One region of the Clostridium sp. CTA-19 genome, then DNA from elsewhere that is predicted to be linked to it. Evidence: riboswitches for the same ligand, from Rfam matches in the RefSeq annotation. Region 1 holds a riboswitch; each other region holds the start of a gene.

Region 1 (10,751 bases):
ATTATCTTTTTCTGTATTTTGTACAACATTAACTTTACATTCTGCTTTTACCCCTTCTTTTTCTGCTGTTATAGTATGCTCTCCTAAGCTATCTAAACGTATTTCAATCATTCCATTTCTAGGAGTTTTCCCAATTTCTTCTCCATCAATTTTTACAATTGCTCCATAAACATTTTTAGTTACACATTGTACAGCAAAATCAACTTCTTCATTTAATTTTATACTTTCTGGATGTAGGGTTTGAGGTACTATTCTTAAAGGCATTTCTCCACTGTAATTCGGATCTACTAAATCATGCCAATCCCATTCTCTAAATTCAAAGGATAATACATTTTTATTTTTCATAAAGACTGCTGGTGCTCCAACTGGTGTTTTCTCACCGTTTAAATATATAAACCAGTCTTTTCCAAATATTCCTCTCTCAAGTTCCTCAGGTTTTAATTTATTAATTTTCACATTTCTAATTTTATTAATCTCACATATCAAACCTGTTGAATCTTGTCTAAATTGAGCATTTTCACTTAAATACTGTAAAGCACTTTTATCAGTATCTAATTCTAGTGTTTTATTTAATATTTCCTCTCCTTTATCTTTTAGAACAAAAGTAAATTCTAGTTTATCTACTTTATCTGCTTTTCCTTCTAAAATTACATCATTATGTCTTTCTACTAGCTTTACTTTAGCTCCATCCTCTATATTTACTTTACTTTTTTCTATAGCTTCTATATTTTCTACAACTGCAGTTTTTTCTATTTTAAGCTGAGACGAATTCTCTACCTTAACTTTAGCTATTGTTCCATCTAGGACAGTATCAGAGCAATTTCTTACTTTAAGTGTATCTATTTTTCCATTTAATATAACTTTAGAAATTTTTTCTGAATCCTTTTCTTTAGTACCAATTTTAATATTTTTAACGTCCTCACATTTTATTTTTGATGGACAATTAACTAATATTTCTTTATCAAAGGTTCCTTCAAACGCAATATCATAATTTGAATCTTTTGAGCCTGTAATTTTTACAGCGCCAAAATCTCCTTTTGTATTTTTAAGTATTGCATTTGATTTGATTTCTGTTCCTTTAATCTTTGAGTCTTCAAACAGTTTTACTGCTACATTACTTTTACTTTCCACTGTAAGATTATCTGATTTTACATTAGTTAAATTTATACTATTAACGTCACCAGATTTTACAATTACATTCTTACAAGTAGTTCCTTTAATATTTACAGTTCCTTTTTCACCTGGATCTAATATTAAATTCCCATTTAATTTGATATTTCTTATTTCTATATTATTACCTTTTACTACTATATCTTTATTTACTTCTTTAATTTTACTTTCATCACCAAATTTTCCATTGTCTTTTGACAATTGAATTTCGTTATCAGTTTCATTAATACCATCATCTTTATCATCACCGTCTTTTGGTGGTTCTGTTGTTCCACCACCTTGATTGTTTGATGACACCGTTATTTGGTTTTCAACTTTTACCCCTTCTTTTAAAACAGATATAGTATGTTTTCCAGCTGAAGATATTTTTATAGTAGCTTTACCATCTATGTTAGTTGTTGAAACTTCTTTATCATCTACTTTTATAGTAGCTCCATATACAGGTCTATATATACACGTAACTACAATATTTATATCTTCATTTTCTTTTACATTCTTGTTTATTCCGTTCACTGTCAATTTCATTGGATCGCCAGGTTTTACTAAATCATGCCAATCCCAAAATCTATATTCTAATTCTAATTTATCACCGGATTTTACAAAAACATCATTTGCCCCTACAGGTGTTTTCTTGCCATTTAAATATATAAACCAATCTGCTCCTAGATAACCTTGCTTTCTTTCAGATTCACTTAAATTTTTCAATGGCTTACTTTTTATTTTATTTATTTCATTTATAAAACCATTATTAGTTTTAATATCAGCATTTTCTTTTAAATATTCCATTGCTGTTTTTTTAGAATCTACTTTAAGATTTTTATTTAATATCTCATTTCCGTCATTAGAGATGATTAATTTAAATTCATCATTTTTAGGTTTTTCAGAAGAACCACTACCACCAGAACCGTTATTTGAATTGTTGTCTACTATTTTATCCGCATTACCAGATATAGTAACATTCTTATTTTTTTCTATTAAGTTTACTTTCGCACCATTTTTTATAGTTATTTTACTTTTATCTAGTGCTTCAATTTTTTTAACAGTAGCATTCTTATCTATTGTAAGTTGTGATGAATTTTCTATTTTTACATTAGATATTGACCCATCTAAAGTTGTATTAGAACAATTAATTATATTAATATCATTTACTTTACCTTTTAATGTAACTTTAGAGTTACTTTCTTTGCTATCAATTTTAATATTTTTAACATCATCGCACTTTATATTTGATGAGCAATTAACTAATACTTCTTTATAAAATTTTCCTTCAAGTTCAATATTATAATTTGAGTCCTTTGTTCCTGTAACTTTTACAGTTCCAAAATCCCCTTTTGTATTTTTAAGTATTGCATTTGACTTAACTTCTGTATTTTTTATAGTTGAATCTTCAAATAGCTTTACTGCTACATTACTTTTACTTTCAACTACAAGATTATCTGATTTTACATTAGTTAAATTTATACTATTAACGTCACCAGATTTTACAATTACATTCTTACAAGTAGTTCCTTTAATATTTACAGTTCCTTTTTCACCTGGGTCTAATATTAAATTTCCATTTAATTTAACATTATTTATAGTTATATTATTTCCAGTTACTAATATATCGCCTCTTACTTCTTTAATAGTTTCTACATTTCCAAAAGTTTCATTATCTTTTGATAATTTTGTTTGAGAAAAATTTGGATCTATTTTATCTAATATACTACTAGGTACTACTTTTTCTCCGCCAATTATAGTTAATTTACTAGTAGAGGTTATATTAGAATTTATAATTTTTTCTACATCACTATTTAAATTATTATTTGTTAATATTATAGGTGCTTTTTTAAGTCCTGCTATTGGAGAAATTGATAGAGCATCTGCAAAATCATTTCCTCTTACAAAATAGACATTTTCATAACTTATGTAATTAATAAATTTTGATAATACTTCTTTATTAGTTAAATATCTGTCGTTTCCAGCTATTCTTTCACTATTTTTTATGCCTGTTATAACAGTATTATCTATTACATTAGTACCACCTACAAAATATGCTTTAGATATGTTAGCTTTTTTTATATACTCTGTTACTTTACTTGGAATGTTATTTTTTTCTGTATATAAAATTGGACTTTCTTTCTGCGCTGCTATAGTAGCAACTGAAAGTGCATCAGCATAACTTAATCCATTAGATATGAATATAGTGTCACTTGTTCCAAGTTTCTCACTTACCTTCAGTGCAGTTTCATATCTAGTGCTACCATAAATTCTTTCTGTTTCTGTTATATTACATTTCTTAATCTGCGTTTCAATATTAGCACTAAGGGCTTTTTCACCACCTAGAATAAATGCCTTTTTAGGTTTTAATCTTTGTAATTCCTTAATTGCATTTTCTGTAAGGCCATTTTTATTTGATAATATTATAGGACTGTTATATTTTTTAGCAAGAGGGGTAACAGATAATGCATCTGCAAAGTCATACCCATAAGCAATAAAAACATAATCAGAACCACTTTTCCAACCTTGCTCACTTATTTTTATAGCAGTTTCTATTCTATCTGAACCATATATTCTGCTTTCATTTACTTTAGCAGAAGCATTTACTGGTAATAAGAACATGAACATGCTAAAAAATAGCAATAAAATACTAAGCTTTTGCTTAAAAAGCTTTTTCATAAACCCTTCATCCCCTTATTAAAAATTCTTGTTATTTAATGTTAGTTATGTGTTTTAATCTTCTGGTGGTGAAAATTCTCTTTTATCCCACTCATGAAAATCAAATAAAAGTATGTCTCCTTTTTTTACATATACATCATTTGCCCCTACTGGTGTTTTTTTATCATTAAGATATATAAACCAGTCTATTCCTAAAATTCCATTTGCCTTTTGTTCTGGAGTTTTTTGATTTTCAGGTATAGGGTAAAAATTGTGTATTCCATCAATTTCAAAAATAAATCCACCATTTTCTTGCATAACCGTATTTTCTCTTAGGTACGTCATTGCATTTTTACCGTCCTCTACTTTTAATGTTAACTCTTTTACTTGTTGAGGACTTTTACCGGTATAACCCTTTATATCTTTTCCTATTATCATAGTAAAGGTATCTTCTTCTTGTTTAGACTCTACAACCTCAGGACTTTCTTCCTTTTTAGTTTCTACATCTGAAGTATTATTACTACTATCATTGGAATCATCATTATTTTTTGCATTTTCCTTTTGTGATGAATCCTCGTTATTTTTTTTAACATTCGAAATATTTTGTTTATTTTCTTTATCACTATCTTCATTTTTGTTATTATCATCTTTTTTATTTTCTGATTTTTCTTTAGAGCCTTTTTTGCTATCATTTTTATTTTCTTTTTTAGATTTTTTACTACTACTATCATCTTTTTTTACTTTATTTGTAGTAGTTTCAGTTGTAGTTGTAGTTATCTTCCCTCTTTCGCATCCCCAAGCAACGGAAAATGCTATTAAAACTGTTAACAATATAGCTAGAAAAATTTTATAATTTTTTTTCATTAAATCACCTCCACTCTTTAAAAAATTGCAATAAAAAAAGTTCCCATTGGGAACTTAAATAGCATATTTTATACAAGCAAAATAAAAACAACAATTCTATAAATGCTTGCAAATCCATGATATTTTATCTCTCCCAAGAAAGATTCAATCCAGTATAGGCATGTCTCCTGACTTAACTTCATCTTACTACCAAACCTTCCCAAGATATCTCTCAGTGGTATTTTTGGATTCATCAGTTTCACAGTAACTTTGGGCTGTAGTGGACTTTAACCACTTTCCATTTTAACTTTCTTATTGCTAAGAAAGAACCTATCCCATCTCTATTAACTTGTCACACTCATTATATTACAAATATTTTTCAATTTCAACATTTATTTTAAACATTTAGAATATTTTGTATGTTTTTGTTTTTTTATAAAATAATTAAAGTTTTTATTTAGTATTCCAAAAATTAATGTAACAAATTTAATGTATTTCATATTTTTGTAAATAATTGCGTGTAGTTATAATGAATATAATTATTACATTATAACTATAAAAAAGGTTTTAAAAAGTGATTTTATATGGCTATGTATTACAACAATGTAGTATTTATAAAACTAAAATTACTATCAAGAAATCTAATAAAATATTACTTTATATTAAAAACAATTAAAATTTGAGATATTAAAATACCTTTTTAAAAATTATAGGAAAACAAACTCCAATTTAAATTTATTCAATAATTTTAAATTATTTTTATATAAAAAGAACCTGCCTTAAAATATACTTAAGTTTTAAGGCAGATTCTTTAAATTATATTTTTATTTATAGTTATTTTATTACAAGTTCTACTGGACAATGATCTGAACCTAATATTTCAGTATGAATATTAACGCTTTCTAATTTTTTCTCTAGCTCTTCAGATACACAAAAATAATCTATTCTCCATCCTGCATTATTTTTTCTTGCATTAAATCTATAGGACCACCATGAATAAACTCCTTCTTTATCTGGATTAAAATATCTATATGTATCTATAAAACCACATTCTAAAAGCTCAGTAAACTTAGCTCTTTCCTCATTAGTAAATCCTGCATTTTTTTTATTAGTTTTAGGGTTTTTTAAATCTATTTCCTTATGTGCTACATTTAAATCTCCACAAAGGATAACTGGTTTGTTTTTTTCTAATTCTTTCAAATATAATCTAAAATCATCTTCCCATTCCATTCTATAATCTAACCTTGCAAGTTCAGTTTGAGAATTTGGCGTATAAACAGTGACTACATAATATTCTTCAAATTCTAAAGTTATTACCCTTCCCTCATTATCATGCTTTTCAATACCTAAACCATAATTTACAGAAAGTGGTTTTCCTTTTGTAAATATAGCTGTACCTGAATAGCCTTTTTTTTCTGCATAATTCCAGTAATCATAATAACCATCTAACTCTAAATCTATTTGACCTTCTTGTAATTTGCTTTCTTGTATACAAAATATATCTGCATCTATTTCTTTAAAAAACTCTAAAAATCCCTTTTTCACACAAGCTCTAATGCCGTTAACATTCCATGATATAAGCTTTGTCATAATTATCGCTCCATTCATTTAATATATTTAAAACTTATGGTATAAGTCTATACCATATTATAACTATAATTTAGAATTACTACAAAATATTTTAACCCATATTATAGATTTAAAAACGTATAAATTTAAATAATATGATTTTATAATACTATAATAAAACTCCAACTTCCTTATAAAGTTGGAGCTTTTATTAGTTTTACGCTGTCATATCCTTTTTTATAAAAACAATATGACTTATAATATAACAAATACTAATCCATCCTAATAAAACTATTATGGAGAAATTTAAATTTACAAAAGTAATACCCAAAAGTTTATTTATCTTACCTGATATAATAATAGATTCATCAGGGTAGGAAGTAAATATAAATGGTAATATTTTATTTAAAACACCTGGTGGAACTGGATTACCTTTATCAGGACCAGATTTTATAATATTAATCCATTGAGTAGCCACTATAAAAATTATAGGAAGTACTAATGCTGTATTACTATCATTGCATATTGTTGAAAATAAAAATGAGAATGCTATTGTTGCTGTTACAACTAAAAATTGTAGTATTAATATTTGTAATAAAAACATTCCATTTGAAATTAAATAACTACTTCCTACTATCGGAATAACTAACTCTTTTAATTCCCTTATTAAATATGGGGGAATAGATTCGTAAGTTGTTCCTACAATGTTTGGAAGTGAAATATCTCCAAAACCATATATAAGGCCAACTATTGTAAACATTAAAAACTCTACTACTATAACTATTAAATTTATAGATAATATTGCTGCTATAAATTTTGAAAATAATATTTTCCACCTTTTAATTGGCTTTACTAACATAAATTTTATAGTAGCTGGCTTATTTTCACCAGCCACTATGTCAGCTGTCATAACTGCTACTATAATTAACAATCCTAATTCTCCAATTTTAGGTATTATATTATATATCAATTGATCTACAGCATTTATTCCTCCTTTAAAATCATAAGGAATATTATTATCTATATAATATTGACTTTCAAGAATTTCACCATTATAATATTCAACCATAGATGCTGAGAAATTATATCTTTTCTTTCGTTCTTCGAAATAGTCAATATTCATCTTTAATCTTTCTTTATTTGGTATGTTTTCATCTATCATATTTTCTAAATGATCTATTTCTTTTTGACTATCTTCTATTATCATTTTATAAGCTGAATCTATATCTTTATACTCCCCATTTTCACTATTTATTTTACACTCTTCTTTTAAAGTTTTTATATAATTTTTTTGAAAGTTTATAGTACTTTGGGTATTTCCATTTTTCTTTTGAAAATTTATTCCTAAAAAAGTTAAAAAAATTGAAAGTATAAAAAGCAATATTACTCCTATTAAAAACTTTTTTCGTCTAACAAGCTTATCTATCTCAATTGATATTAACTTAATCATATATAACCCTCCATTTATACAACATCTTTTTTTATAAATTTTCTATGGGCTATATAGTAAAAAATAATAGTCCATATAGAGCACACTATTAATCCTAATTTTAAGCTTATATTTGTTGTACTTAATTTTAAATTTATAATACCATCTATTATAGAAATACTGTTATTATAAGATGTAAACCAAAATGGATATACATTTTTCAAAAAGTTTAATGGAGTTATAAATGTTATAATTGATGCAACAATATTTATCGTTGCATTAATTATTAAACTACTTCCATTAGTACTGCATTCTTCTGATATTAATAATGATAATGCTATTATAGGAAGTATAGCTACAAATTGAAACATTAATGATTTTATTAAATATTTATATATTGGAATTATATATGAGCTATTATTTATAGCACTTAAATTTCCTAATTTATCTATATTGTATCTTGTTCCTACTATTACAGGATACATATAATCACCAAAGTTAAATATAATTCCTATGATAATTAAAAATATAATTTCTAATATAAGTATACTTATAGAGGCTAATAAGAATGCAGATAAAAATTTAGCAAGTATTATGCTACTTCTTTTTATAGGCTTTGCCATAAGATATTTTATAGTTGAATTTTGATACTCACCACTTATTGAATCATAAGCTAAAATAACTACAATCATTGGTAAAAATATTACATTTAAAGAACCTAAAACTTCTTTCATATCTAAATAAGAAGATACCTCATACTTTTTTCGTGGCTCTAAATTATTATCTAACAAATATTTATTAATTTTAATTTTGCCATTATTTTCTTCAATTTGATTATAATCTAAGGCTATTTTTGCACTCTCTATACCTTCTTCTAAAAATTTATTTTCTTCCTCTAACTTAATTTTCCAGTTAAAATTAGGATTTTTAATCTCTTCTTCTAATTCTTCATTTTCTTTTTCAACAACTTTTATCTTTTGTTCATAATTTCTTTTCATATCTTCACTTAAATTTTCATCTTGTGCCTTTACTCTATAATCTACTAAAAGTTTTTCATTATTTTTTATTTTTATTTCTGGTTTTTCATTTTGTGCATTTTTGTAAAGTCCTACTCCACTAAAAACTAACATAATAATTAGGGAGAGTATAAAAATAATATATTTTTTACTTTTTACTAATTTATAAATTTCTACTTTTAGTAATTTCAATTACTTCACTCCTTCTGTAATTTCCATGAACCTATTTTCAAGATTTTGTTTAACTTTATAAACATCATATATATCTATATCATTTAAAGTTAAAGTTTTTATTACATTTGGAAATGAATCTTTATTACATATTAAAGCTAATAAATTATCTTTAGCTTCTATAGTATCTATAAAGTCTAATTCTTTTAAAATATTCTTTGCTTTTTCTATTTCAGATACTTTTATGTTTATATGCTCTTTATTATCGCTTTTTAAATTATTAATACTTTCAATGGAAACAATCTTTCCTTTATCTATAAAAGCAACTTTACTGCAAAGTTGTTCTACTTCAGCTAAAATATGAGAAGATACCAAAACAGCTGTATTAAATTCACTTACAACATCCTTTACTATTTTTCTAAAATCAACAATTCCTGATGGATCCAATCCATTGGTAGGTTCATCTAATATTAGAAGCTTAGGATTTGGAAGTAAAGCTTGACCAAGCCCTAGTCTTTGCTTCATGCCTAAAGAATATTTTTTCACTTTATCATCAATTCTATCTTTAAGTCCAATTATTTCAATAACTTCATCAATACGTTTTTTATCAACATTTCCATAAAGCTTAGCAAAAATATTTAAATTTTGTCTTCCAGTAAAATCTCCATACATATCTGGATTTTCAACAATTGCACCAACAGAATCCATTGCATGTACAAATTGTTTTTGTACATCAAAACCATTAATCAAAATGTTCCCTTTGTCTGGCTTTATAAGTCCTGTAACCATCCTAATAGTAGTAGTTTTACCTGCACCATTAGGCCCTAAAAAACCATAAATTTCTCCCTCTTTCACATCAAAACTTACACCTTTTATTATGTCTATCTTACCGTACTTTTTATAAACATTATCTAAAACCAAAACTGAACTCATGATATCCCCCTATGATTATTATTATTAAAATAAGCATTATTATAGGAAAACAGACCCCATTTTAATTTATTTAATAACCTCAAAATACTTTTGTAGAAAATGCAATATTGAATTCTAATTGATTAGGAGTATGTTTCACTATTTTGAGTATCCAAGTTTTAGAATACATAATTTTAAGAGTAAACTTGGAACCTTATACTATTACTTATATAATACAGGTTATATTCAAAATAAATACATATTTTTTAAAATTTAACACATATTTAAGAAATAAAAAACCTGTACTTATCAAGTTTAATAAGTACAGGTTTTTTATTTCTTATGCTATTTCTTTTTTTATATTATTTTCTACCTTTTTCTCAAGTTTTAAGGCTTTAAGTACTGGTATTGTTATAATACCATCTACTATATGATGAATGATTGTACCTACTCCTACAATTATTAATGCATCTTTAAAACTAAATCCAAAAGGCATTACAATTAACGCTTCTAAAACACCGTGTAATGGTGCAGTAAATAAAACTACTTTTCTAAAACTATAATTTTTCTCAACTAATTTAGCACCTAAAAATCCTACAGCAACATGCATAAATGCTCGTGCTGCTACTACAGGATCTGGAAATGCAAATAAAAAACCTATTGAAGATCCTAGTCCCACAATTGATGCAACGGATGTTCCTAAAAACATAGATAAAAACATTGGAACATGTGATGCTAATGTTGCACTAAAAGGTGGTATATAAACCCTTAAAGTTGAACCAAATACCAGTGGAATTATAATAGCAATTGCCATAAGCAATGATGCTTGAACCATTTTCTTTACATCTAATTTCATATTTATTTCCCCCATCATATTGATATATACTACTGTATATACAGTAGTATATATCAATATGGATTTTTTGTAAATATTTATTTTTCGATTAGATAAATTTAAAACATAAAAAGCAGTTTTGCAATAAAGTTTAAACTCTATTTTAAAA
Region 2 (10,751 bases), on a different contig from region 1:
CTATATTAATTATTATAATAAACTTTATAGTGGCAATAGTAATAATTACTTTATTTGCTAGGTCATTTGAAAAAACTATCAAAAAGGTAAAATCAGTAGTTTTAAAATGTAAAGAAGGGGACTTTAGTAAACGTATAGAAGTGGAAACTATAAAGACAGAAGAATTTTTCCAAATTGGAGATTCTGTGAATCTAATGATAGAAGATATTACAGCTATATTAAAAAAGACTTCAGATATAACAACGTATTTATCTAGTACGGCCTTAAAACTTAATGAGGTTGTAGATACAGCGGATATATCTAACGATGATATTACTACAGCAATCAGACAGGTATCAGAGGGTGCTATTAATCAATCATCTATGCTAGAAGAAGGAGTTAATATATCTTTAGAATTAGGGGAATCTGTGGATTATATATCTAAATGCACAAATGAGATATTTTTACAATGTGATGATGCTGAACGTTCTACTAGTGATGGTAAGAATGCAGTGCAAGAACTTAAAGATATGTATGAAGAAAATAATAAGTCAATAATGAATGTAGTTAAAACTTCAAAAACTTTAGAAGCAAATTCAAAGAAGATAACTATGATTTTAGATACTATAAAAGCAATAACTAGTCAAACCAACTTGTTAGCATTGAATGCTAGTATAGAGGCAGCTAGAGCTGGTGAAGCTGGCAAAGGATTTGCAGTAGTTGCAGATGAAGTAAGAAAACTTGCAGAACAGTCAAGTTTATCCGCTGATGAAATTGAAGAAGTTATAAAATCTAATATAAGTGATATAAATTTAGTAAGTGAAGAAATTAGTTTTTCAAAGGAAATTATATTAAAGACATCTAAAAAAGTTGAAAATACATTTGAAAATTTTGAAAAAATTAATAAATCTATAGATATGTTAAAAGAGAAGATTGAAACAAGCAATAATACAATGGTAAAAGTAAATGGTGCAAAAGATTCATTTATTGATAAACTTCAAGATATATCAGCTGTTTCACAAGAATCAGCGGCGTCTACAGAAGAGGTAAATGCATCTAGTGAAGAACAAAAAAATAGATTAAAAGATGTATTAAAAGCATCTAATAAACTAAAAGAAATATCATGTGAATTGGAAGAAATATTAAATAAATTCAAAATATAATATTTAAAATATATATAAATAAAATAAAGAAATAGCCTCAATTTAGGCTATTTCTTTATTTTAAATTTTATAGTTTAAAATATAAAAAAAGTACTATATATTATAGTACTTTAAGGAATAATTTCTATTTCTTTTTTCATTTGAGTGTTAACATATTGTAAATGATCTAACATAGCTTTTTCAGCAACTACTGGATCATGATTTTTTAATGCTGATAAAATATCTCTATGTTGCTGAATAAGCATATTAATATTTTCTTCTTTTGTTATCACATTTCTTCTTATGTCTTTGATAAAAGCTTCAATTAAAAATGATATAGCATTTAATATACTTAGTATAAGAAAGTTTTTAGAAGCTTGAGCTATCTTATAATGAAAGTCTATATCTACATCTACCAATGTATCTTTTAAATCAGACTTTAGAGATTCATCAAAAAGAAGTTCCATTTCTGCCAATTCTTCATCAGTTATTCTTTCAGCAGCTAATACAACGGATCCTCTTTCAATAATGTTCCTAAGCTCTAATATTTCATCAGAATTACTTTCTTTTAATAAAAATATAGTAGATAAAGGTTTTAACAAGGTATTTTCAAAGCTATTTTTTATAAAGTTTCCTTCCCCTTGTCTTGACTCTATAAGTCCCATAATTTCTAATTCTCTAAGGGCTTCTCTTATGGAAGTTCTACTAACTTGTAGACTTTCTGCCATTTCTCTTTCAGAAGGAAGTTTATCTCCTTTTTTAAAAGTACCTGTAATAATCATCTCTTTGATTTGTTCTATAACTTTTTCATAGACTCTTGTATTTTTTATAGGACTAAACATAATTATTCATCCCTTCAAATATAAAAGAAAAACTTATATGTAAGTTTTTCTTTTTTAATCAAAATTATTATTTTGCCAATAATATAAAAAAATTATATTATTGGCAAAATAATAATTACTTTCACTAAAATTATACACTAAGCTCCAAAATTATGTCAAGTATAGGGAATATGTAAGAATTATGTAGATAAATAAATTTGAGTGTTTTTAAAAACTGTTAATTAATTAACTATTATTGAGATTAATGAAATTATATGGTAATATAATTATAAACTTACTGGTAATACCAATAAACCAATAAACCATTAAGCCACATTTTGATTGTTTACTAGAATTAATTTATATTAATTTTAAATCTTTAGGAGGTAGTTTAAAAATGATAAAAAAAAGAAATTCTACTAAGATATCAATTATAGGGTCAGGTGCAGTGGGGGCAACTACTGCATATTCATTAATGTTATTAGGAGTTGCTACGGAATTAGTATTAGTAGATGTTAACAAAGCAAAAACAGAAGGCGAAGCTATGGATTTATCACATGGAGCAGATTTTGTAAAACCTGTAAATATAATAAGCGGAGAGTATAAAGATACAAAAGACTCAGATATTGTTGTAATTACAGCTGGATCGGCACAAAAGCCAGGTGAAACAAGACTGCAATTGGTAAATAAAAATATTAATATATTTAAATCAATAATTCCAGAGGTAGTAAAATATAATAAAGATGCTATCTTATTAATAGTTTCAAATCCAGTAGATATATTAAGTTATTTAACTTATAAGCTATCTGGATTTCCTAAAGAAAGAGTTATAGGATCAGGTACGGTTTTAGATACATCAAGACTTAAGTACGAAATAGGTAAAAGGTATAATATAGATCCAAGAAATGTGAACACTTATATCATAGGCGAACATGGTGACTCAGAGATAGCTACTTGGAATATAACTAATATTCAAAATATCAAAATTGATGAATATGCCGATAAAGAAAATTTTGAATATAATGATAAATTCAAAGAAGAAGTTTATGAGAATGTTAAAAATGCAGCTTATGAAGTTATTAATAGAAAAGGTGCTACTTTCTATGCTGTGGCTTTAGCAGTAACACGTATTGTAAAAGCTATATTAGGAGATGAAAAGACTATACTACCAGTTTCAACTTTAGTAGAAAACTACTATGGAATTAAAGATGTTTATTTGGGATTACCATGTGTAGTAGGTGGGACAGGTGTTGAAAAAGTATTAAATATGGATTTAAGTGAATTAGAAGCGGATAGTCTAGTTAAATCTGCAGAAACTTTAAAAGAAACTTTAAATAATGCTTCAGGATTATAAAAATAAGTATTAATTAGTTGAAAATTTTCTTAAAAAGTCTAATTATAATTAATTAAAAATTTGATTAATAACAAAGTTTTTTACTATTATTTTCAATTTGGGTTTTGTTATATTAAATTATTAATTTATAACAATAATGAGAGGTAGTCAAATTTTAGATTACCTCTTAACTTATATGGTTCCAAGTTAAATTTGAAGTGTTTGGGAGTATGTCTCAATATTTTAGGTTTTAAGTTTAAAAATTAAAATTACTAAAAAACAGAGAAAATAGCTAGGCTAAAGCCATAGCTATTTAATTATTTGCTACATTTTCTAAAATTTGATAATGTGGCGAAGTTTTATATTTATTTTCGTTAAAAATACGTTCATAACAATAAGATATTATATCACTTCTTTTTATTATACCTATAAAAATGTTTGAATCATCAACTACAGGCACAAAGTTCTGAGATTTTGCTGTTAAAATTAAATTTTCTATATTAGAGTTTATTGAAACAGCTTTATTTTGAACATGTCTAGGAATTTCTTTTATTAAAACCTTTTCGCTATTTTTCAAATTAATATCAGTATCATTTTTTAATTTCCAAAGAATATCCCCTTCAGTTAAGGTGCCAACATATCTGCCTTTTTCATCAACTAAAGGAATTGCAGTATATCTATGATATTCCATTCGCTCCATGGCTCTTCTCATCGAAGCAGTAACTTTTTCATGTACTACTTGACTTTTAGGAGTAAGGAAAAAAGCAATATTCATGTAATCATCCTCCAATTAAGGCATTAAAAATAAATTTATAGTTTTATTTATGCCTAATTTAAATAATTATTTATAAATAAAGATTTTTACTATATTTATAAATAATCATTTAAGTATTAAACTTGTCCTTAAGACAAGTTATGTATTAAAAAATATAATTTTAAAATCTTCCCTATATAATATATTATACCAATTTAAATGGCATTTTTGTTACAAAATAGTTAATTTAAATAGTTAACATAAAATATAGGAACATATGAATAACATATGAAGGAATATTGTATGAAAACCATACAATATTCTTCCATATGTTTTGATTGTATTTATGTAAATGTATAATTAAATTAATAGTTTCCAGTAGATAATGATTTTATAATGTCAAGATGGTTCTTATAGTCTATGAGCATGGAATTGATTTTATTTATAGTATCTTTATCAAGAGAATTACATTCATTAAAATGTTTTTCAGTCATTGTATATCCAATATTACAAGCATTATATACTTCTTCTAAAAGATCTTGTGTTGAATGAATTGTAATTTCGTTTTTAAATTCATTAAATAGTTCAGAAGCTTTACCAATAATGCCAACAGAGTATGAAGGTGTTCCACCAATACTTTGTATTTTATTACTAAACCATTGGGCTTGGGTTTTATAATCATTTTGTATGTTTAAAAAAGCATGTTTTACGTCTAAATTTTCTGCTTTTTTAATATAACTATCAAAGGAATCAATACCCATATATAATCCTTTTAAAAAATCATTTAATTCATTGACAAAATCATTATTATTTCTAGTGTTCATGAAATCACTCCTTAATATAACATATGTAATAAAATTTTTATTATATATGTATATCATTTGCAAAAAATAAAAATCTATGACAATAATACATAAAAAATCATAATTAGATTCAAAATGATAGATAGAAAATTTAATATTATTATGAAAGAATATAAATAAAAAAGCAAAGCTTAAATAAAATCAAAATAATTTATTTAAGTTTTGCTTCCATATATTACATTAGATAAAACATAAAGCCAATAATATGCTATTATACATAAACATCATAAACATAAACTTATAAGATAATTTAGATGTACATTGAGCATAATAATGACGTCCTGAATAACAACGATTGTATAATCCATCTTGGATTTCTGGCCAGCGTTTAAGTGTATTTAAAAATAAAAGTCCTGCTAGTTTAGACATGTTTTTAATTTTACTTTTAAAGCTATGAAAGCCATGTCTACAACTCATTGCATTGTATATATTTGAGGCTTCATCGTTAATTAATAATATGTAAAGTTCCATTGATTTAGCTATATCGCAAATATCTTGTAATGGAGTTATTTTGGATACTAATGAAAGTATATGATCAAGTGGTGTTGTAAGTGTTAAATAAGATATGCACATACCACCAGAAACACCTTTTAAAATAATTACAAGTATGTAATTAAAATTATAGACAAATAACAATGTTATTGAAGATAATAGGGAAAAGGATAATATACCTATATTGAATTTTAAAACTATGTCTTTAGGATTATTAGCTTTTATGTGAAGAATTAAAAAAATAAATATGTTTAATATAAGTGGAAGAGGTTTATGTACAAATCCCAGAATAATCATAGGAAAAATGCATAGGCATAACTTTTCCAAGGGATGCCTATGACTTTCTTTGCTTATTTTTGAATAAGCTATGATTGTTTTGAGCATTGAGTCTTTCTACCTACATAATAGCCAATAAAACCTGCTCCTATAGCTGCTTGTAAACAGAATAATAGTGTTTCTATTTCTCCAGATGGTGGTTCCCAGATATGGCTAAACCAAGGTTCATAATTACCATCAATTTCAGCTATAACTTCTTCCATTTGATCATCTCCACCTACAAATTCACTTGTAGAACCATAATAAGCTAGTGGTGCAATTATAAGAAATGCACTTAAAATTATTAAGATAATAATATTTTTCTTTTTCATCTTATATCATTTCCTCCAATGTATGTAATTCCTCTTTTGAGTGTTTTTCAATAAACTCAAATATTATAACAGTAAATATTCCTTCAACAATAGCAAGTGGAATTTGAGTCACTGCAAATATTGCAAAGAATTTTCCAAATGCAGCTATTACACTTCCGCTGCCAGAATGAGCAAGAGCCATTTGTATAGATGTTATTAAATAAGTTGATAAATCACCTAAAAATGCGGCTAAAAATATAGCAACTTTTTTATTTGAATTTTTAAAAATTTTGTATATAAAGAATGAAACAAATGGTCCTACTATACCCATTGAAAAAACATTAGCTCCTAGAGTTGTTAGTCCACCATGAGCAAGTAAAAGCGCTTGAAATAAAAGAACTAGAGATCCAACAACGCTCATAGCAAATGGTCCAAAAATAAGTGCACCTAAAGCAGTTCCTGTAGCATGTGAGCTACTACCTGAAACAGATGGTAATTTTAGTGCTGATATAACAAAGCAAAAGGCTGCAACTAAAGCTAAAAGCATTTTTAAATCTTTGTTAGTGCTTGTCTTAGTTTTGATTTGTTTTATACCTATAATAACAAAAGGTATACAAAGTACAAAATAAGTAATGCACCAACCAGGGCTTAAAAATCCTTCAGCTATATGCATTGCAGAAGCGGTATATGGTATAAATAAGCATAAAAATAGTGCTAAAAGTAAAGTATGTTTTTTTCTCATAAAAAATCCCTCCATATTTTAATAATAAATTTTATAATATTTTTAATAATAAACTTTTAAAATTAATTTTGTTGATTTGAAAAATTAAAAAAATTTAACTTTAAGATATGATATTAAAAATCATTCTCAAATTATTTTAAGTACAAATATATGTATATAAAAAAAGTAGGGGAACTACGAGGGAATGGACTTTAAGTTAAAAATAACCTAATAGTTCCCTACTAAAAATAAACATTAGTTAAATATTACTTTTAAAATTCAAAATTCTTAAATACATCTAAGAATTTATCAATATGCTCATCCGTATGTTTTACAGATAAGAATAAAGCTTCAAATTGAGATGGAGCAATGTATATTCCATTTTTTAACAAATGAAGATAAAGTTTTGAAAATAATTTAGTATCACAAGTTTTGGCATCATCATAATTAGTTACTTGAGCTATATCAGTAAAGAATATAGTCATCATTGCACCACATCTATTTATTGTCATAGGTATACCTTTCTCTTTTGCAATTTTAAGCATACCATTTTCTAATTTTGATCCTAGTCTTTCAAGATGTGTATAGTATTCAGGATGATTATAAAGTTTTGTTACAGCTGAAAGACCTGCTGCCATAACTACTGGATTTCCAGACATGGTTCCAGCTTGATAAACAGGACCTACTGGTGATAGCTTTTCCATTATCTCTCTTTTCCCACCATAAGCACCACATGGAAGTCCACCACCCATTATTTTTGCATAACAAACTATATCAGGAGTTACATCAAATAATGTTTGTGCACCTTTATATGCAACTCTGAATCCACACATAACTTCATCAAAAATTAAAAGTGCACCATATTCTCTACAAAGACTTTCAAGCTTTTTCATAAACTCATTAGATGCTTTTATGACACCCATATTTCCAGCAACAGGTTCTATAATGACACCAGCTATATCATGTCCATACTTTTTAAAAATTTCTGTTATACTTTCAATGCTATTGTAATTAGCTATTAATGTATTTTTTATACTTTCTTGAGGAACTCCTGCACTTCCAGGTATACCTTCAGTCATAACACCAGAACCGGCACTTACAAGGAACCCATCAAAATGACCGTGGTAACATCCAGCAAATTTTATAATTTTATTTTTTCCAGTATAACCACGTGCTAACTTAACAGCACTCATAGTAGCCTCTGTTCCAGAATTGACCATTCTTATTAAATCTATATTGTCTAGTGTTTCGCATAGATGTTTTGCAAGCTTTAATTCTAAATTAGTTGGTGCACCAAAAGCTATAGATTCACTACAACATGTTTTTATAGAATTAACTATATCTTCATCGTTATGACCAAGAATCATAGGTCCCCAAGCACCAATAAAATCAATATATGTATTTCCATCTTCATCAGTTATTGTTGCACCATTACCACTTTTAATTACTGGAGGGGTAATTCCCATATCTTTTAATGCTCTAACAGGGCTATTTACACCGCCAGGTATGTACTTTTCTGATTCTTTAAAAATTTGATTGCTTTTTTCTAAATTCATAAATAAAACCTCCTTAAGTTATATGCAATGTTTATTAAATATCGCAAAAAATCTTTTCAATAATTGATAATGCTTCTTTGCCTTTACCATTTAAAGTTTCTTCTTTTAAAACTTCAATAGCTCTATTAACGTATGCATTACTAGTGCTTTTGATAAGAGTTTCCACTAACTTATCATTATCTTTTGTAAATTTTTTTTGAGTATATGTTTTAAATCTGGTGCTATATATTATGTTGCTTTTTTTAATCATTTTCATAATATGAGGGGATAGGGATCTAAGCTTAACCCATTCTAAATACTCATACATGTATTTTTTTACTATGTAATAATGTTCTTCCATTAAAGTTTTTCTTAATTTTTTATTTTCAGCATCTATAGTATGAATTTCATCTATATCATAAACAGTTATATTAAGTAAATTATCTATAGAATTACAAACATCTCTAGGTACAGCTAAATCAAAAATTAAAAGATTTTTTATGTCCTCAACATCATTTTTTTCAATTATAAAATTCTTTGACGAAGTGCAACTTATAAGTACATCAATTTTATGTAAATATTTATTTTTATCGTTTACATGAATTATCTCAACTTTATCATTAGAATTTTTAATTAAATCATCATTCTTAACTTTTTCTATGTCCCTACAAGCTATATATAATCTATCAAAATTATTATCATTGACAAGTAAGTTTTTAAAACATAATTTACCTACATCACCAAAGCCTATAATCATAAAGATACGTTTTTGCTTATTTATAGCTTCCTTTATTGCAATAGAAGAAGAAGAAACAGGAATTTTGTAAAGCATAGTTTCTGTTTTAAATTCTTTTCCACATCCAATTGCATTAATAAATAGTCTTTCAAGTGGACCTTTTATAACATTAAGCTCTAAAGATTTAAAATATCCATCTTTAACTTGACCTAATATTTGATCTTCCCCTAATATTTTAGAATGAAATCCACAACATAATTCCATGATATGTCTTACAGCATTTTCCCCTGTAGAAATAAAAGTATATTTTATATCATTAATATCCCAATTTAAAGTTAAGAAGATTTTCTCAACTAATAAATCATTATTACTTTCTTGAGAAGAAAAATATACTTCTGTTCTATTACAAGTAGAAATTATAATAACTTCATCAAGAAAATTTTTAAGGTTTAGTAAGTTACTCTCTAAATCTGAAGAATTAATACTAAATCTACTACGAACATCTAAAGTTACATCTTTATTTAACCCTATTAACCTAACCATGTATAAACCATCTCCTAATTACAAGAACAAAATATTTAAGTTTTAAAATAACAATACTTTAGTATTATATACTTATAAATAAAGTAAATGTGTAAATATATTAATTATTATTATATTGCACTAAAGTTTTATATATTTACCTAAATATAGGCAATAAAAAAACTCACAAAAGTGAGTTTATAATCAAAAAATACATAAATATTTTATATAAACAACACTTTCCTTCCGCCCGAAGGTTTGTGGTTAGATTTACGGCAGGTCTCCTGACTTACGGGTCAATCTCCTTTTACCTTCCCAAAGCAAAGCTTCAGTGGTTAAAATTCGTCTCCGTTACAGTAGCGGGGGCTGTAGTGGGTTTACACCACTTTCCCTATTAAACTATTAAAAGTACCATAAAAAGTATTAAATTTAAAATTGTACAAGCAAATTATAACACAATAAAAACAATTTTGAAAGATTATAATTAAAAAAAATACAAAATTACGACAAATCAAGAAAAAAACATGTATAATTAAAAAATAAAGACTATTAAGATAAATTGTAAAATTAGCTAATTTTACAATTGAATAATATATCATTATAATAATATAGGATTAATTTGATAGTAAAAAGATATAAAATGTTAATATATGTATTAAATAGGAGGATATATATGGATTTTTTTAAGGAAAAGCTAAAAAAGCAATCAAAAACGTCTATTGCTTTAACAATATTATTAATTATTGCAATTATATTTATAGGACAAATCTATTATAATGAGAAGGAATTTATAAAAAACTTTAACGATTTTAAGAAATATTTTACAGAAAGAAATGAAGAAAGTGCACATGGGATTTATATTGATATAAAAAAACAATCTCATAAGGAGAAGGTTGATGTATACATATTAGATCAATTAGATGCATTTAAATATAATTTAGAAAATGATTCTATTGAAAATAGTCATATTGATGATGCCACTAAAGAGTTAAGCTATTTTGAATTTTATTCTGAAAAGTCAGAAAAAGTCAAAGAAGAGTATACTAAAATGCAGTTTTATGTTGAGGACTATAATCATTATAAAAATGGATTGGAAGCTTATGATAAAAAAGACTTTGTAAAAGCAAAAGAGGAGTTTGAAAAAGTAACTTCAAATTATAAACAGTATAATGAAGCTCAAACTATGGCTGAAAAAATGAGTGCCAAATCTAAAGAATGGTCATTAAA
Region 3 (10,751 bases), on a different contig from region 1:
TTTTATTTTTCCATCAAATCCACTTTTGGTAACATTATAAACTGTTTTTTCATTTAAACTAACTTTTGATTTATGAAACTCATGTCCGTTTATAGATTTTTTCAAGCCATCTATTTCATTAGTACAATATCCAAAATTTTGAAGTCTTGTTGTCATTTCAGTTTTTCCTTTAAAGAAACCAACCATTTCATAGTAATTCCCATTTAAATCTTCTATTCCTTCAGTAAGATACATAAGTCCTCCACATTCTGCATAACATTTCAAACCCTTTTCTAATGCATCTTTTATAGAATTTCTCATAGTAATATTGTCACAAAGTTCTTTTCCAAAAACTTCAGGATACCCTCCACCTATATATATAAAGTCTATATTTTGTGGTAATCTCTTATCCTTCAATGGACTAAAATATATTATGTTTCCACACTCCTGTAGTAGCTCTAGATTCTCTCTATAATAAAAACTAAAGGCTTCATCCTTCGCTACTGCTATGTTAAAGTTCCTATTTTTCACATGATATTTATCATCATATGTATCACACTGCTTTAAATCAGCCATGAGACTATTTATATTTATATTTTCTAATATATGGTTACTACACTTATCAATTTTATAATCTATATCATCAGTTTCGCTACATTGAACTAAACCTAAATGTCTAGATTCTAATGTTAACTCTTTATCCTTCGGAATATATCCATAAACTTTTATTTTACAATGGGTTTCTATTATGGTTTTTAAAAGATTATAATATCCTGGTGCTATATTATTTAAAATTACACCTTTTATGTTAGTATTTTTGATAAACTCATCTTTATAATTTAAAATACCTTGTATTTCTGCTGCTAAAGTAGCACTTTGAGCTTTTGGACTTAAAATTAAAATTATCGGTAAGTTTAAAACTTTAGCTACGTGCGCTGTTGAAAACTCACTGTTTATTCCTTTACCATCATAAAGACCCATAACTCCTTCAACTATAGCAACATCTCCAATACCTCTAGAAAAAGAAGCTTTTACACCTTCTTCACCCATTAAAAATAAATCTAAATTTCTACTTGGTTTTTTCGTTATGTGCTTGTGAAAAGCTGAATCAATATAATCTGGTCCCACTTTGTACCCTTGAACATCATAACCTTTTTTCATTAGTGCTTTCATTATTCCAAGTGTAGTAGTGGTTTTTCCACCACCACTACAATTAGAAGCTAATACTATACCTTTCATAAAAATCACACTCACTAATTTTCATTTAGCCATTGAGAAGCTTGAATTGCATAATATGTTATTATCAGTTTTGCACCTGCTCTTTTTATAGAAGTTAACATTTCAAGGGCTGATGCTCTTTCATCTAATAATCCATTTTCACTTGCACATTTTATCATTGCATATTCACCACTTACATTGTATGCAGCTATTGGAATGTTAAAAGTATCGTATGCTGCCTTTACTACATCTAAATAAATCATCGCTGGTTTAACCATTATAATATCAGCACCTTCTATTATATCTGCTTCTATTTCTCTTAATGCTTCACGACCATTTGCTGGATCCATTTGATAAGTTTTTCTATCACCAAATTGTGGTGATGAATTAGCTGCTGCTCTAAATGGGCCATACATTGCTGAACAATATTTAGCACTATATGCCATTATTGAAACATAATCAAATCCATTAGCATCTAAAATATCTCTTATAGCACCAATTCTTCCATCCATCATATCAGAAGGTGCTACCATATCAGCTCCTGCTTTTGCATGAGATAAAGCTATTTTAGAAATAATTTCTACTGATTTATCATTAACTACTCTTTCACCTTCTATAATTCCACAATGTCCATGGCTTGTATATTGGCACATGCATACATCGGTAATTACAAATAAATTTTTATCTAATTCTTTTATTTTTCTAACTGCTCTTTGAACAATTCCATTTTCCTCAAAAGCAGAAGTTCCAACTTCATCTTTATGATCTGGAATTCCAAAAACTATAACACCTCTTACTTTTGCTTTTTTAACTTCCTCAATTATTTCTGGTAATCTATCTAAAGACCAATGATAATTCCCTTTTAATGATGAAATTTCTTCTTTTATATTTTCACCTTCAACTGCAAATATAGGGAATATGAAATCATTTGTATTTAAGATAGTTTCTCTAACCATTGATCTTATTGCATCATTTTCTCTTAATCTTCTTAACCCTGTTAACATTTAAAACACTCCTTATGTTTTTTATTCTTGGATCTTATTTGTTATATATTTCTATAAGTTTATCTATCATTCCATCATTACTACTTTTATCACATACAATATGTTCTATATTGTTTTTATTAAGTTCTACTGAAGTTATAGGTCCTATAGATAATACAGTCTTATTTCTTATTTCTTCAATACTTACAAGTTCTATCATATTAATTACGGTGCTTGGACTTGTAAATACTACTACATCACATTCTTTAAATCTATTTAAACCAACAGCATCCCCAAGTTCTGGTTCATATATATGACACTCATCTACTATACATCCTTTACTTTCTAATGCCTCTACTAAAAATGTTCTTGCTTTTTTAGATCTTGGAAGAAGTATTTTGTCATTTTCTTTTATAAACTCCTTCATATGTTCAAAAAGATTTTCTGCAACATATTCTTTAGCACATAAAATTGGAACTACTCCAAATTTTCTTATAGCTTTATCGCTAGCTGGTCCAATAGTTATGAATTTCGCTTTTATATTTCTTATATCTATTTCTTTTTCTATTAGATAGTTAAAGAAAATATTAGCTGCATTTGCACTTGTTATTACGACGTAGTCATAGTGACTTAATTTTTCTATGTATGGAGTTAATTTTTCACTAGTTGGCTTAATTTTTATTGAATTTATTTCTGTTACTTCTCCACCTAAATCTACAAGTTTTTCTCGTATTTCTCTACTTTGATTCTTAGTTCTTGTTATACAAATATTTTTTCCAAATAGTGGTTTTCTCTCAAACCAATTAAGCTTATCATGGAATTTAACAACATCACCAACAACAATTATACTTGGATTTGCAAGTCCATTTTCTAGAGCTTTCTCTTTTATATTTTCTAATGTTCCTACTGCCTTTTTTTGTTTTGATGTTGTACCCCTCATCACTACAGCACATGGAGTATTTTTATCCATTCCATTTTCAATTAGGTTATTAGTAATCAAACCTAATTTTTCAAAACCCATCATAAATATCAATGTACCTTTTAACCTAGATATAACAGGAAAATCTAAATCCATATTATCTTTGCTTTTAGCAGTAAATATATGAAATCCTCTTGCAATGCCTCTATGAGTAACAGGAATTCCACCATAGTTTAAAACAGATATTGGTGATGTCACACCAGGAACTACTTCAAATTCTATATCTTCTTCTAAAAGTCTAAGTGCTTCTTCTCCACCACGGCCAAATATATATGGATCTCCACCTTTTACTCTTCCTACTGTATGACCTTTTTTAGCAAGTGACACTATCATATCATTTATTTCTTCTTGTGTTTTATAGTGACATCCCGGCTCTTTTCCACAATAATAAATCTTTGCGTCACTATTTACATATTTCAAAAAGCTTTCCCCACAAAGTCTATCATACATTATTGCACTACAATTTTTTAAAACATTTACAGCTCTTAATGTTATAAGTTCTTCATGTCCAGGCCCTGCACCAATTAAATATACTTTACTCATTGCTTCTCCTCCTATTATTAAGATAGGACTTTCTATCTGTCTTCTAAAATTAATTTTGCTAATTCTTCACCAAGTTTTATATTATCTTCTATATTACCTTCTACTTTTCTTTTTACTAATTTTTCATTAACCTCATATACACCTATGACTTTCAATTTGCTATCACAGATTTTTGCATATGCACCTATTGTTGAATGACAATCCCCTTTTAGTGCTTTCATAAAGCTTCTTTCTGCATCAACACAAATTCTTACGTTTTCATCATTTAAAGAAGTAAATACTTCTTTATTATCTAAATTCTTAGCTATCTCTATGGCTAAAGCTCCTTGTGCTACAGCTGGAACCATATCATTTGGATCAAAATAATCTGTTATTATATTTTCCATTCCTAATCTTTTAAGCCCTGCAGCTGCTAATATAATACCGTCCAAATTTTCTTTTTCTATTTTTTCTATTCTTGTTTGAACATTTCCCCTTATAGGCACTATATCAATATCTGGTCTTAATATTTTTAATTGAGTTGCCCTTCTTTTGCTACTAGTTCCAACTCTAGCTCCTATTTTTAAATCTTTAAATTTAACACCTTTTAAAGACACAAAAGCATCTCTAACATCTTCACGACACGGTGTAGCTGCTATTTCAAATCCTTCTGGTAATTCATAAGGCATGTCCTTCATACTATGTACTGCTGCATCTGCAAGTCTTTCAATCATCAAAACTTCTAGTTCTTTTATAAATAAACCCTTTCCCCCTATTTTATCTAAAGTTACATCTAATCTTCTGTCACCTAAAGTATCCGTTAGCACTTTTTCACTTTTTATCCCATGTTTTTTTTCTAAGAGCTCCATTACATATTCTGTTTGTACCTGTGCCAATTTACTTTTTCTTGTTGCTAATTTCAAGGTTATTACCTCCATAAAATAAATTTAAAATTTCTTCTCCATATCCTTTGTTGAAAAAATATAAAAAGTCCTTTGAAGCTATAAAATTCATAACTTCCTTTTTCTTGTTTATATCTTTTATAGAATTTCTTATTTTTACAGTAAATTCTATATAATTGTCATACTCCATTAATTTTTCCCTTAATATATCCTTCATAAATAAAGTTGTTTTAGGACTTTTTCCTTTAGTTTGAAGGGCAAAAGTCATATTTTCTGTCTCACCTATAACTGGCATCGTACAAAGACTTTTACTAACTTCTGTAGTATCTATATAAAACTTAAAGTTCTCCTCACAATCATGCCTTATTTTGTCATTTAATTCTTTATCTCCAGTAGCTATAACTACTATATGGGCCTTATTTATTAACTCATCATTATACTCTTCATTGCTTAGTTCAAAGTTTTTTTCGCTATTGTAATTTATAATATCTTTACAAAACTCTTTAGATACTACTTTTACACTAGCGCCCTTCTCTGTAAAAGATTTCAGTTTTATAAAACCGGCCTTACCTCCACCTATTATTAATACCTTTAAGCTGTTTGTTCTAAGTGACAAATATGCTACATTACCTTTCAACAACATCACCTTATTTTTTTGTAATTTACAAACTATTTATAGCTTCTAATAGCTTTAAATTTAATTTTCTATCTTTTATTGCAACTCTCACAAATTCTTCATTTAAGCCTTTATAATTATCACATTTCCTAATTATTATCCCTTTTTCTTTTAATTTTTCATAAAATTTATGACAATTTATATCTTTTAATTTAAGTAATATGTAGTTTCCATAAGTATTATACACCCTATTTACAAATTTTGTTTTCTCTAATTCTTCTAACATTAATTTTCTTTCTATTTTTATCCAATCTATAGACTCTAATATGTATTTTTTATCTTTTAAGCCATATTTAACTGCTACTTCTGCAAAACAGTTTATATTCCATGGATTTTGCATAAGGTTAAAATAATTTATGATTTTTTCATTTGTAGTCAATGCAAAACCAAACCTCACTCCTGGTAACCCATAAAATTTTGTTATAGCTCGTATGATTACTAAACATTTATACTTATTAATTAAATCTACAAAACTTAAATTTAAATTTAATGTGAATTCAATAAATGCCTCATCTATTAAAATTATTTTATTATTTAATTCACAGTAATTTAAAATAGTTTTAAATTTTTCTTTATCAATTACACATCCATTAGGATTATTCGGATTACCTATTATTAATCCTTCACTACCTTTAACCTTATCTAATATATCCTCATAATCATATGTAAAGTCTTCTTTTAGATATGAATACTTTATATCTACACCATGTTTTATTGCATTATCTTCATATTCAACAAATGATGGAACTATTATTGTTATAGACTTTAAAGCTCCTATAGCTAAATCTAAAATTTCTGATGCTCCATTTCCTAATAATACATTATCATGTGTCACTTTAATTTCTCTTTTTTCCATTCCAAAATACTCATATGATTCACTTACATAATCTATTATGTTATCTTTTAAAATTCTATATTTTATATCTGGATATACATTAAGCATATCTACTGCTTCACTAATATTGTTTATAATTGAATTTGGAACCCCTAAAGGATTTATATTAGAACTAAAATCTATTAATTTTTTCCCCTTTAATATTCCATCACTATATATGTCTCCTCCATGTTTCAAAAGTAACACCTCACCTTTGTCAATTTATCATTAGTTTATTAAATTAAACTTCTATATATTATTAAAGCTAAAATCATTATTAAAACAAATAAAATCTCACTTGCATACATAAGTTTAACTGACTTTTTTATATGTTTATAATCTAACTTTGTTATATCATCACCGATGGTTGGTTTATAAGTGACTTGTCCGAAATACACATTTGTTCCACCTAATTGAACTTTTAAAGCTCCTGCTGTAGCAGCTTCTGGATATGCACAGTTGGGACTTTTATGATTTTTTCTATCTCTTATCATTATTTTGAAACTTTCTGTTATACTTCCATTTACTACAAAAGCAGATAAACACATAAGAACCCCTGTTATTCTAGCCGGAATATAATTAAATATATCATCTACATTAGCAGGAAAAAATCCTATATTTTTATATTTTTCATTTAAATATCCTACCATAGAGTCCATTGTGTTTACACCTTTATACATCATTGCAAGCGGTGCCCCTCCAATAAGCGCATAAAATATAGGTGCTATTATTCCATCAGATGCATTTTCAGCAACAGTTTCTACATCTGCTCTTATTATCTCATGGGCTGCTAGTTCCTTTGTATCTCTACCAACTATGTAAGAAAGTTTTACTCTTGCATCTTCTATGTCCTCTTTTTTTAATGAATTATATACTTCCATTGCTGCATTATCTAAACTTTTAGCTGCAATAGTCGTCCAAATTATTATTACATTTAATATGTGAAAAATAACTTTATTTATAAGTGCAAATCTTAATAATATATATGGTATACAGTAAGTCAACATACAAACTATAACTACCATTAATGCTCCTGCTCTTTTTAATTTATAATTATTTTCAAATTTACTTCTAAGTTTTTTTTCAATAATATTTATAAGTTTTCCTATATAAATTATTGGGTGTGGAATCCAATTTGGATCTCCTAATATAAAATCTATAATTATAGCTATAAATATATATATAATATTTTGTTTCAAATCAAAATTAAACATATTTTCACCTCCCTAGAAAAATAATTCTATATAATTTTCTTAGGTTAATTAAGAATTAAGATTAACCCTTACAACTCATTTTTTGATGATTCTAAATGTTTTGTGTAATATCTATTTATATATTTAAAATTCATAACATACAAGTAATAATTTCTTAATTCTTAATTCCTAAGCACTGATTATTTTAATTTAAGAATACGTTTAAATATCATATTCTTTAAGAACAGTTTAAAATGAGTAATCAGTTCCTATTTTTTTAAACCAACTATTTCGTATACTTTATCCATATCTAAAGAACTTCTTACTAAATCAGCTAGTCTATCAAGCTCTTTTTCTCTAAGATTTTCATATGGTTGTGCTTTTTTGCATTCTATGCCTTTTTTACTTCTTAATTCATTAATTATAACTTCTCTAAAATCTATATTATCAAATACTCCATGAAGATAAGTTCCTATTACAGTTCTTTCTTTATTAATAACGCCATCAATATGATCACATTTTTCACCATTTTCTTTTGTTATTCTAAATAATGGATCTGCATTTTCGCCTAATTCTGATACTCCCATATGAATTTCATATCCATAAACATTTATATCTTCTTTTGTTGTATTAAATAAATCTTTATTGATTACAGTTCCTTCTACCCTAGTAGTTACTTTTTTATTTTCAAAAACTGTTTCAATATCTAAAAGACCTAACCCTTCTGTTTCTAAATTATTACTTTCAACTTTATATGGATCTTTTATTTTTTTGCCTAGCATTTGGTATCCACCACATATACCTATAACATTTCCTTTTTTACTATATTCTTTTATTTTGTCAAATAATCCACTTGTTTTTAGAACATTTAAGTCCTCTATGGTATTTTTTGTACCTGGTATAATTAACAAATCAGGATTTTTAAATTCTTCTAAAGATGTTATATATCTAACGGAAACATCTTCTTCAATTTTAAGTGCATCTAAATCAGTAAAATTAGATACTCTTGGAAGTTTTATAACTGCTATATCTATTTTATCTGTAATATTTTTATTTAATTCTACTGCACCATCTTCATCTTCTAAAGCTAATGTAAAATGTGGAACAACCCCCAAGCATTGTTTTTTAGATATATCTTCAAGCATATCTATTCCTGGTTTTAATATATCTACGTCACCTCTAAATTTATTAATTACAGTTCCTTTAACTCTTTCTTTCTCATTATCTTCTAAAAGCATTAATGTTCCCACTAAAGATGCAAATACTCCACCTTTATCAATATCTCCAACTAAGATTACAGGAGCATCTACAAGTTCTGCCATTCCCATATTAACTATATCTCTGTCTCTTAAGTTAATCTCTGCTGGACTTCCTGCACCTTCCATAACAATTATGTCAAACTTTTTTTCTAATTCATCAAATTGATTTTTTAACATATCTCTAAATTTTAATTTAAGATTATGATATTCCATAGCAGAGCTATTTCCATAAACTTCACCATTAACAATTATTTGACACTTTTGATCACTAGTTGGTTTTAACAAAATAGGATTCATATATGCTTCTGGTTCTAATCCTGATGCATACGCTTGAAGTACTTGCGCTCTCCCCATTTCCTTTCCATCTAATGTTATGTACGAGTTTAAAGACATATTCTGTGCCTTGTAAGGACACACCTTATACCCATCTTGAGTAAATATCCTACAAAGTGCCGTAACTAAAATACTTTTTCCAACAGAAGACGCTGTTCCTTGTACCATTATTTTTGCCATCTTAAAAACACCCTTTCCAACTACAATTATTTCTAAAATCAAAATATAATATATAGTTTCAATTAATTGAAAAAACTATAATTTATAATTTAAATTTCATATTGAATTTTCTTAAAAATCACAAAATAAAAATAGATGCACCTGAAAGGGTGCATCTATTTGTTGTAAATAAACTATTTGAAATTTAAACAAAATAAATAGTCCTTTCCCTCCGAAAGCTTTTTAAAATTAGGCAGGTCTCCTGGCTCATGAATCATCCTTCTCTTTGCCTTCCCCTCTTATTTTTAAAAAAGTGGCAATTTTAAAGAGTTGTCATCAATTACAGTAGCGGGGGCTGCTGTGGAATTTAACCACATTCCCTTTTCACTTATTCTAAGCACCTAACTTGTTCTATATTCTTTTTAAATTAAATTACTTGTAAATTTTTTATCAGTTATTTTCGACTTATTTCAATTATGATTATAAAATTAAACAAACTCTATGTCAAGTTTTATCAAAAATTAATGAACTTTGGTATATTTCATTAATTTTAGAAATATATCAAGATTCAATATATCAACAATGAAATTATTAGCAATTTTAAATATAATCTATAAAATTAACTTCTTAGTTTATGCATTTAAAATTCTAATATAAAAAAGTTGTATAATATTAAAACTCAACTTTAATTTGAAAATATATTATAGAGTAAATCTTTATACAGTTTACAAATAAGTTATAATTTAATTAAATAATTCAATTTAAAAAGTTGTTTTTAAAAAGAAAGTAATCCATTTAAAAACAACTTTATCATTATAATTATTTATATAATTTTTAGTTCTTTTATTATATCTCCATTTAATTTTTTTATATAAAAAATACCCTTATCTAAAATCCCATAACTATTAGGACTATCTTTTTTCGGATATGCTACTGAACCTGGATTCAATATATATATACCATCTTCTTTCTTTGCTACTGGTACATGGGTATGTCCATATACTAACACATCACCATTACATATATTAGGATGTTTTTCTTCATCATAAATATGTCCATGGGTTAAGAAAAATCTTTTATTATCATATAAAATGGTGCTATAATCCATCATACAGGGATATTTAAGCAACATTTGATCCACATCTGCATCACAATTTCCTCTTACACTTATTATTCTATTGCTATAATTATTAAGTAGCTTTGCAACTTCTTTAGGATTGTATTCCTCTGGCAATGGATTTCTTGGTCCGTGGTATAAAACATCTCCTAATATTATTATATAATCAGCATTTTCTTTTATAAAAGCATCAATTGCTAATTTACAATATTTAAGAGATCCATGAATATCAGATATAAAAAATAACTTCATAAACATTTTGTTTAGCACCCTAGTTATAACTATAAAACTACATTTACTAAACAAAACACCTCACTTTCTTTAGTTTATTACCTCTTTATTATAATAGCTACTACTTTATTGCTCCACCATTTTATTAAAATTTTCTTTTGTCATTCTAAATAATACTTCTTTTCCCTTTTCTTCAAGCACTTCAAATTTCCATGTTTTAAGAGCTTCTATTCCATTTTCATTAGCAACGGTGTCAAAAATAACTTCCCCACCATAACTATTAAAATAATATTCTAATAATAGCATAACTGCCTCATTGCCATAAT

Evidence for each region. A riboswitch is a leader RNA that binds a small molecule or an ion and turns the genes downstream of it on or off. The one in region 1 is predicted to bind cobalamin.
Region 2: another riboswitch for cobalamin. It lies ahead of hemA (glutamyl-tRNA reductase); the one in region 1 lies ahead of ACYUE0_RS01965 (DUF4430 domain-containing protein).
Region 3: another riboswitch for cobalamin. It lies ahead of ACYUE0_RS09385 (cobyric acid synthase); the one in region 1 lies ahead of ACYUE0_RS01965 (DUF4430 domain-containing protein).

What each region holds. Positions count from the first base shown of each region.
Region 1 is NZ_BAAABH010000002.1:163,704-174,454, forward strand. It holds gene ACYUE0_RS01960 (cell wall-binding repeat-containing protein) at 1-3,828, opposite strand, end outside; gene ACYUE0_RS01965 (DUF4430 domain-containing protein) at 3,883-4,671, opposite strand; cobalamin riboswitch at 4,812-4,999, opposite strand; gene ACYUE0_RS01970 (exodeoxyribonuclease III) at 5,485-6,240, opposite strand; gene ACYUE0_RS01975 (ABC transporter permease subunit) at 6,437-7,669, opposite strand; gene ACYUE0_RS01980 (ABC transporter permease subunit) at 7,684-8,856, opposite strand; gene ACYUE0_RS01985 (ABC transporter ATP-binding protein) at 8,857-9,768, opposite strand; gene ACYUE0_RS01990 (ECF transporter S component) at 10,088-10,603, opposite strand.
Region 2 is NZ_BAAABH010000014.1:19,723-30,473, forward strand. It holds gene ACYUE0_RS09320 (methyl-accepting chemotaxis protein) at 1-1,142, shown strand, start outside; gene ACYUE0_RS09325 (FadR/GntR family transcriptional regulator) at 1,253-1,963, opposite strand; gene ACYUE0_RS09330 (L-lactate dehydrogenase) at 2,340-3,296, shown strand; gene ACYUE0_RS09335 (CBS domain-containing protein) at 3,589-4,050, opposite strand; gene ACYUE0_RS09340 (DUF2383 domain-containing protein) at 4,395-4,853, opposite strand; gene ACYUE0_RS09345 (CbiQ family ECF transporter T component) at 5,073-5,768, opposite strand; gene ACYUE0_RS09350 (energy-coupling factor ABC transporter substrate-binding protein) at 5,750-6,031, opposite strand; gene ACYUE0_RS09355 (energy-coupling factor ABC transporter permease) at 6,033-6,752, opposite strand; gene hemL (glutamate-1-semialdehyde 2,1-aminomutase) at 7,004-8,287, opposite strand; gene hemA (glutamyl-tRNA reductase) at 8,322-9,545, opposite strand; cobalamin riboswitch at 9,782-9,955, opposite strand; gene ACYUE0_RS09370 (hypothetical protein) at 10,198-10,751, shown strand, end outside.
Region 3 is NZ_BAAABH010000014.1:31,502-42,252, reverse strand. It holds gene ACYUE0_RS09420 (cobyrinate a,c-diamide synthase) at 1-1,218, opposite strand, end outside; gene hemB (porphobilinogen synthase) at 1,233-2,201, opposite strand; gene cobA (uroporphyrinogen-III C-methyltransferase) at 2,236-3,702, opposite strand; gene hemC (hydroxymethylbilane synthase) at 3,735-4,610, opposite strand; gene ACYUE0_RS09400 (NAD(P)-dependent oxidoreductase) at 4,579-5,220, opposite strand; gene ACYUE0_RS09395 (pyridoxal phosphate-dependent aminotransferase) at 5,246-6,331, opposite strand; gene cbiB (adenosylcobinamide-phosphate synthase CbiB) at 6,370-7,347, opposite strand; gene ACYUE0_RS09385 (cobyric acid synthase) at 7,596-9,098, opposite strand; cobalamin riboswitch at 9,313-9,497, opposite strand; gene yfcE (phosphodiesterase) at 9,901-10,446, opposite strand; gene ACYUE0_RS09375 (GNAT family N-acetyltransferase) at 10,552-10,751, opposite strand, start outside.